2 linked regions of the Cupriavidus necator genome follow. The protein of the gene in region 1 interacts with the protein of each later gene in a pairwise test. Links are inferred from orthologs where the notes say so. Each region holds a gene or a part of one and is shown on either strand. Other genes may lie near its edges. The genes, in order: I6H87_RS19695 and I6H87_RS15425.

Region 1 (3,967 bases):
ATGGCCCGGGGGTCGCACGGGCTATTGTGGAATCAGGCAAGGCAACACCCGCACAGCAGCCACCGGACCACCCGGCTGAGCAGGGCAGCCTGGCAACAAAGAACGAGGAGCCCGTCATGGCCACCGTCCATGTCCCGTTTTCATCCACGCCCCATGCAGTGGCGCTTGCGCGCATCCTGCATGTCACGCAGCAGGCGTGGGGACTGAAACCCAGCAAGGATCAACTGCAATCGCCCGCGCCTGCCCCGGCTGGCGCCAACATGCCATCCCGCCCGCACCCGCTGTCGCGCCGCGTGCGCCTGGCCCGGGCAGCCGCCCGCGCATTTGAAGCGCAAGTGATGGCGATTCGTTGCCGCCAGGTATTCGTCGGCTGACGGGGAAACCCCGCCGCATTACGCGAGGGTCGCCACGCCCGTCAACAGTACCCGGCTGCCGCCAACCCCAGGGCGCACCTCCAACCGCACGTCGATGCGCTCACGCAATTCGGTGACGTGCGAAATGATCCCCACCAGCCGCCCTGCCTGCTGCAGGTCCAGCAGCGTACGGATGGCAAAGTCCAGGCTCTCGGGATCGAGCGTGCCAAAGCCTTCGTCGACAAACAGCGTATCGAGCTGGATGCCGCCGGCGCGCGACTGCACCACGTCGGCCAGCCCCAGCGCCAGCGACAACGACGCGAGGAAGCCCTCGCCACCTGACAGCGTATTGGCCGGACGCGCCGCGCCGGTATCGTGGTCGAACACTTCGATATCCAGTCCGCCCGCACTGCGCTGGTCTGCCTGCTCGCGCACGCGCTGCAGCACATAGCGGCCGCGGCTCATCGCCAGCAAACGCGCCGAAGCGGCTTCCAGCACCTCATCGAGCAGTGTGGCCAGCACGAAGCGCTGGAAGGTCATGCGGCGCGGGTTGTTGCCGTTGGCGACTTCGGCCAGCCGGCCCAGCACCGCGTAGCGTGCCTCGATGTCGCGCCCCTGCGCGTCCAGCTGCTGCAGGCGCAGCTGGCACTGCAGCAGCGTGTCGCGCGAACGGCCGCGCTCGGCCTGTTGCCGGACCAGGGCTTCCACCGCGGCGGCCGACGCATCGCGCGCTGCGCGCAGGCCGTCCAGATCCGGTGCGTCCAGCGCTTGCGCGGCGGCCTCGGCGCGTTCGCGCCAGTCGGCGGCTGTGGCCAGCTGGGTATCGAACGCGCGCAGCGTCGCGTCGAGCGCCTGCATGGCATCGTCGCCAAGACAGGCGGCCGCGTGGGCCGGCACATCGGCAAAGCCTTGCTGCGCGAGCGCCTGTGCAAGCACGGATTCGGCCTCGGCCAGGCGGTTAGACGCCTGGGCCTGTGCCTGCTGTGCCGAGACCAGTCCAGCCTGTGCCCCGGCTGCGTCCGCCGCAGCCTGGCGCTCGGCCGCCTGCGCAGCGACCAGCGCCTGTTCCAGCGCGGCGAGCATAGCCTGCGCCTGCCGCAGGGCCTCGCCCAGCGCCACGGGGTCGCGTGAATCCTCGGGAACCTGCGCACTGTTGGCCTGCCATTCGCCACGGCAGTGGGCCAGCGCCTGGGCAGCGGCCTCGGCGCCGGCCGTGGCATCGCGGCTGGCGGCGTCCGCCGCTGCGAGCGCCGTGCGGCAGCTGACGATGGCGGCTTCGCGTTGCGCAAGGCTTGCCGCCGCTTGCCGGCCTTCGGCCAGTGCCGCTTCCAGTCCCGTGATCTCGGCTTTCAGCTTGCGGGCGGACTCGTCGCCGACCTCGCCCAGCGCCTGCGCCAGTTCGTCCAGCCGCTCGCGCGCCTGGGCAATGGCAGCTTGTGCCGCCTGGTGCTGGCCGGTGCAGCGCACCGCATGGGATTCAGCCTCGAGCGCGGCGTGGCGGGCCTGCTCCAGCGCCTGGTCCGACAGCGGCGCCGCCACGTGCTGCGCCGGTGCCGGGTGCGCGGTGCTGCCGCAGACCGGGCAGGCATCGCCCGCTGCCAGGCTTGCGGCCAGCCGCGCGGCCTGCCCGGCGCGCCAGGCGGCTTCCGCTTCGGCCAGCGCGGCGCGGCACTGCTCGCGCTGGCGCAGGGCTTGCTGTTCGGCAGCGGCGGCATTGGCCGCCTGTGCGTTCGCGGCATCCAGTGCCCGGACAGCTTGCTGATGACGGTCAAGCTGCCGCGCGCGTTCCTGCAACGCGGCCAGCTGCAACGCCGTGGCCTGTGCCTGCGCGGCAGCAAGCTGGCCTTGCGCCAGCGCGGACTCCGCGCCAACGGCATCGGCTTGCCGCGTGGCAAGCTGTGCGGCGGCGCGTTCGCGCGCAGTGGCGGCTGCCACCTGCCTGGCTTCGGCCGCCTGCAGCGCGGCCAGCTGCGCACCCAGCTGCTGCGCGCGCGGCAGCATGTCTGCCAGCTGCGAAACCCGCCTCTGCGCGGACTGGCGCGCTTCAGCGCGTGCCTTTTCGGCCTGCAAGGCGGCAGCCGCCTGCGTGGCCTGTTGCGCGGCGCGCGCCGCCTGCTCGCCAGACTGCGTCAAGGCAACGGCGCTGGCGGCCTGGTCGCGCTGCGCGGCTTGCCACGCCTGCAGTGCCGGCCTGACACGCGCGGCGCGCTGGGCGGCGTGCAGGCGCGCGCGCTCATGCTCCATGGCTGGCTGGCGCGCCAGCAGCGCCGCGTGCGCGGCCTGCGCCTGCTGGCGTTCCCGCAACCGCGCCGCCACCTGCTCGCCGGCACCCAGCGCCGCCTGCGCTGCGGCCAGCGTGGCCCGCGCGCCCTGTTCCTGCCCCTGCAGCGCCTGCAACTCGGCCTGCAAGGCCTCGATTCCCTCTGCCAGCGCCTGCGCCGATTCCACCCCAACCTGGCGCAGCGCTTCGTCGCGCTGGATGGTGATGCGCTCGGCATCGCGGCGGATGACGGCGGCCTCGGCCTTCAGCAGCTCTTCCACGCGCCGGTACAACTCGGTGCGGAACAGGCGCTCCAGAATGGCCTGGCGCGCCTGCGAACTGGCGGTCAGCAATTCACGGAAGCGCCCCTGCGGCAGCACGATCACCTGGCGGAACTGGGCACTGTCGAAACCCAGCAAGTCGCGCACGGCGTCGCTGACCCTGGCGGGCTGGCTGGCCTTGCTGATCCAGTCGTTGCCGTCATGCAGGTCCAGCTGGGCCTTGGCCGGCTCGGTCACCCAGCCCTCGCCGCGCTGCTTGGGCCGCTCCTGTACCGGCGAGCGCACCACGCGCCAGCGCTGCGCGCCCAGGCTGAACTCCAGCGTCACCTCGGTGCGCAGCGCGGGCGCGGCGTTGGCGCTGCGCATGGCCTGCGCACTGCGCTCGCCGCCGGAGGTATCGCCGTACAGCGCAAAGCAGATCGCGTCGAGCAGCGTGGTCTTGCCCGCGCCGGTGGGGCCATGGATCAGTACGAAGGCCTGCTCGCCCAGCCGCGTGAAATCGACCTGCTCGGTCGCGGCAAAGGGACCGAAGGCCTGCAGCGTCAAATGCAGCGGTCTCATGCCGACTCCCTGTCCGCGGCGGCGATCCCGGTCAGCACCTGGTCGAGCACGGCACGCTGGTCCGGTTCCAGCTCGGCATCCGCCACTTCGCGGAAGAAGTTGGCAAAGAGTTCGCCGGTACCCAGTTGCCGCAACTTGCGCCCGGCCTCCGAAGCCGTGCCGGTGCGCGCCAGCACCGTGCGTTCGATCGCGAGCGCATTGGGATAGACCTGCCGCAGCCTGGCCATCGGGTCCAGCAGCGCGCCCGTATCGGTGAGCCGCGCGTGGATGTAGTCATCGCGTTGCGGATCATCGACACCCGCCGCCAGCACCGCGGCCAGTTCGCCTTCGACCACGCGCACATCGCGCAGCGCCTGCAGCGGCACCGGCGTGATGGCGACCGCGCCGTCCGCGCCCAGTTCGATGCGCGACACCGACTTGTCGTGCGCGCACTCTGACAGCGAATACTTCAGCAGCGAGCCCGCATAGTGAACGCGCCCGCCGCCCAGCGTCTGGGGCCGGTGCAGGTGGCC
Region 2 (3,254 bases), on another replicon or contig:
CCTGGCGCAGCGCGGCGTGACTGCCAACCAGGTGACGCTGGCCGCCGCGGCCGGCTCCCTGGCGGTGGGGGTGCTGGCCACGCTGGGCATGCTGGTGGCCGAGACCCCGGCGCTGTTCCTGCTGTTCCCTCTATGGTTGTTCCTGCGCATGGCGCTCAACGCCGTCGACGGCATGCTGGCGCGCGAGCACGGCCAGCAGAGCGTGCTGGGTGTCTACCTGAACGAGCTTGGCGACATTGCCTCGGACCTGGCGCTGATCCTGCCGCTGGCCGCGCTGCCGGACTTCAGCCTGGGCCAGGTCGGCACCTTCGCGCTGCTGGCGGTGATCGTCGAGGCCACCGGGCTGATCGGCCCGCTGGCCGGGGCCAGCCGGCGCTACGACGGCCCGCTGGGCAAGAGCGACCGCGCCTTCGCGGTCGGCGCGATCGCGCTGTGGGCAGGTGTTGGCCTGGGCTTTGGCGCGGCCGCCAGCTGGCTGTGGCTGGTGCTGTCGCTGCTGTCGCTGTTTACGATTGCCAACCGGGTGCGCCGCGGTGTCGCCGAGGCCCAGTCCCGCACAGCGGAGTAGCGAGATGGACCGACCGTCGACGCGCCAGCCGCAAGAGCGGCAATTCGAGACCCACGACCGCCAGACGCTGTTCTATCGGCACTGGCCGGCGGTGGAGGGCCCGGCGCGCGGCGCCGTGGTGTTGTTCCATCGCGGCCATGAGCATTCCGGCCGGGTCGCCCACCTGGCCGACGAACTGAACCTGCCCGGCTACGAGATCTTTGCCTGGGATGCGCGCGGCCACGGCCGTTCGCCCGGCGAGCGCGGCTACAGCCCCAGCCTGGCGGACTCGGTGCGCGATATCCAGACCTTCACCACCCATATCGCCGAGGTCCACGGCATCCCGCTGGAACGCACCGCGGTGATCGCGCAGAGCGTGGGCGCGGTGCTGGCCGCCACCTGGGTGCACGACTACGCGCCGCCGATCCGCGCGCTGGTGCTGGCCTCGCCCGCGTTCAAGGTCAAGCTCTACGTGCCCTTTGCGCGGCCGGGGCTGAAGCTGATGCAGCGCCTGCGCGGCAAGTTTTTCGTCAACAGCTACGTCAAGGCCAAGTTCCTCACGCACGATCCCGAGCGCATCGCCAGCTACGACAGCGATCCGCTGATCACGCGCCCGATCGCGGTCAATATCCTGCTGGACCTGTACGACACGGCGGAGCGCATCGTCGCCGATGCCGCGGCGATCACGGTGCCGACGCAGCTGCTGATCTCCGGCGCCGACTGGGTCGTGCATCGCGGGCCGCAGGACCGCTTCTATGAGCGCCTGGGTGCGCGCACCAAGGAGCGCATCGTGCTGGACGGCTTCTATCACGACACGCTCGGTGAGCGCGACCGCAAGCTGGCGGTCGATGCCGCGCGCCGCTTTATCCTGCGCGAATTCGACATGCCGTCGGCGCCGCGCTCGCTGCTCGATGCCGACCAGATCGGCCCGTTCCGCGAGGAATCCGACCGCCTGGCGTCGGCGCCTGTCGGGCTGGCCGCCTGGTACTGGCGCGCGGCGCGGGCCAACCTGAAGCTGGGCGGAATACTGTCGGACGGGGTGCGGCTGGGCCATGAGACCGGCTTCGACTCGGGCTCGACGCTCGACTATGTTTACCGCAACGCCCCCTCGGGCCGCGGCAAGCTGGGCCGGCTGGCCGACCAGCAGTACCTGGACGCGATCGGCTGGCGCGGCATCCGCCAGCGCAAGGTCCACGCCGAGGCCCTGATCGCCGAGGCCGTGCGGCGGCTGCGCGCGGGCGGCATGCCGGTGCGGATCGTCGACATCGCCGCCGGGCACGGGCGCTATGTGCTTGAGGCGCTGGGCGCGCTGGATGGCGGCGCCGCGGCGGTCGAGTCGATCCTGCTGCGCGACTACAGCCCGCTGAACGTCGAGCAGGGCCGCGCCCTGATCGCCGCCAAGGACCTCGCGGACGTGGCCCGCTTCGAGCAGGGCGATGCCTTCGACGGCGACAGCCTGGCGGCGCTGGCACCGGCGCCGACACTGGCGGTGGTTTCCGGCCTGTACGAACTGTTTCCCGACAACGCGATGGTGCGGCGCTCGCTCGAGGGCCTGGCGCGCGCGGTGCCGCCCGGCGGCTATCTGGTCTACACCGGCCAGCCCTGGCATCCGCAGCTGGAATTCATCGCGCGCGCGCTCACCAGCCACCGCGCCGGCGCCGCCTGGGTGATGCGCCGCCGCTCGCAGGCCGAGATGGACGAACTGGTGCGGGCCGCTGGCTTTGACAAGGTGACCCAGCGTATCGACCCGTGGGGCATCTTCACCGTCAGCCTGGCGCGCAGGCGCGGCGCATGAGCACGGTGCCGACGGAGGTTGGCGCCGGGGCGCATTCGCAGCTGCCTGCAGGCAACCGGCCCTGGGGGCTGGCCTGCCTGCTGCTGGCGCTGGCCGGCGCGTTCTTTTTCTCCAGCTACGGCTTTGCCAACTGGCTGGCGAGCCAGCGCGCCAACGTTCCGGCGGTCTATTTCGAATGGGAGCAGGGGATCCCGTTCCTGCCGTGGACCATCGTGCCGTACTGGTCGATCGACCTGCTGTACGGCATCTCCTTCTTCCTGTGGCGCACGCGCGCGGCGCTGCTCACGCACGTCAGGCGGTTGGTACTGGCGCAGCTGGTGTCGGTGGCGTGCTTTATCGCCTTCCCGCTGCGCTTCAGCTTTGCCCGGCCCGAGGCCGACGGCCTGCCGGGCCAGCTGTTCACGCTGCTGGGCGGTTTCGACCTGCCGTTCAACCAGGCGCCGTCGCTGCATATCAGCCTGCTGGTGATCCTGTGGGTCGCCTTTGCGGCGCACCTGCGCGGCGGCTGGCGCTGGCTGCTGCACGGCTGGTTTGCGCTGATCGGGGTCTCGGTGCTGACCACCTGGCAGCACCACCTGATCGATGTGCCCACCGGCGCGCTGGTGGGCTGGCTGTGCGTTTACCTGTTCCCGATGCAACGGCCCGCTGCAGGCGCGCCGGATGCGCGCACGCGCCAGCTGTCGCGCCGCTACACCGTGGGCGCGCTGGTGGGGTTGCTGTGCGCGGTGCTGGCGGTGGGTGCGTCGGTGACGCTGGCGTTGCTGCTGTTGTGGGCCGCGCTGGCGCTGGCCTGCGTCGCCCGGATCTACGCGCTGGCCGCGCCGGCGTGGTTCCAGAAGGACGGCGATGGGATGATGGCCCCGGCCGCGCGCTGGGTGCTGGCGCCGTACCTGCTGGGCGCCTTCCTCAATT

What was found.
Region 2: the proteins of I6H87_RS19695 (region 1) and I6H87_RS15425 interact in binary tests that used the Escherichia coli proteins (3 or more experiments, as listed by UniProt). The link is inferred for Cupriavidus necator from one-to-one orthologs.

The regions. Positions count from the first base shown.
Region 1 is NZ_CP066019.1:145,516-149,482, reverse strand. Bases 193-3,855 are described here. They hold I6H87_RS19695 (AAA family ATPase), read right to left. Parts: upstream 3,456-3,855; coding sequence 393-3,455; downstream 193-392. Other genes in these bases: I6H87_RS19690 (exonuclease SbcCD subunit D), read right to left, coding at 3,452-3,855; I6H87_RS19700 (hypothetical protein), read left to right, coding at 193-374. In the rest of the region: more of I6H87_RS19700, read left to right, coding at 117-192; more of I6H87_RS19690, read right to left, coding at 3,856-3,967. UniProt on the Escherichia coli protein: SbcCD cleaves DNA hairpin structures. These structures can inhibit DNA replication and are intermediates in certain DNA recombination reactions. The complex acts as a 3'->5' double strand exonuclease that can open hairpins.
Region 2 is NZ_CP066018.1:3,289,085-3,292,338, forward strand. The notes cover bases 8-2,957. They hold I6H87_RS15425 (bifunctional alpha/beta hydrolase/class I SAM-dependent methyltransferase), read left to right. Parts: upstream 8-572; coding sequence 573-2,342; downstream 2,343-2,957. Other genes in these bases: I6H87_RS15420 (CDP-alcohol phosphatidyltransferase family protein), read left to right, coding at 8-568; I6H87_RS15430 (phosphatase PAP2/dual specificity phosphatase family protein), read left to right, coding at 2,339-2,957. Also shown: more of I6H87_RS15420, read left to right, coding at 1-7; more of I6H87_RS15430, read left to right, coding at 2,958-3,254.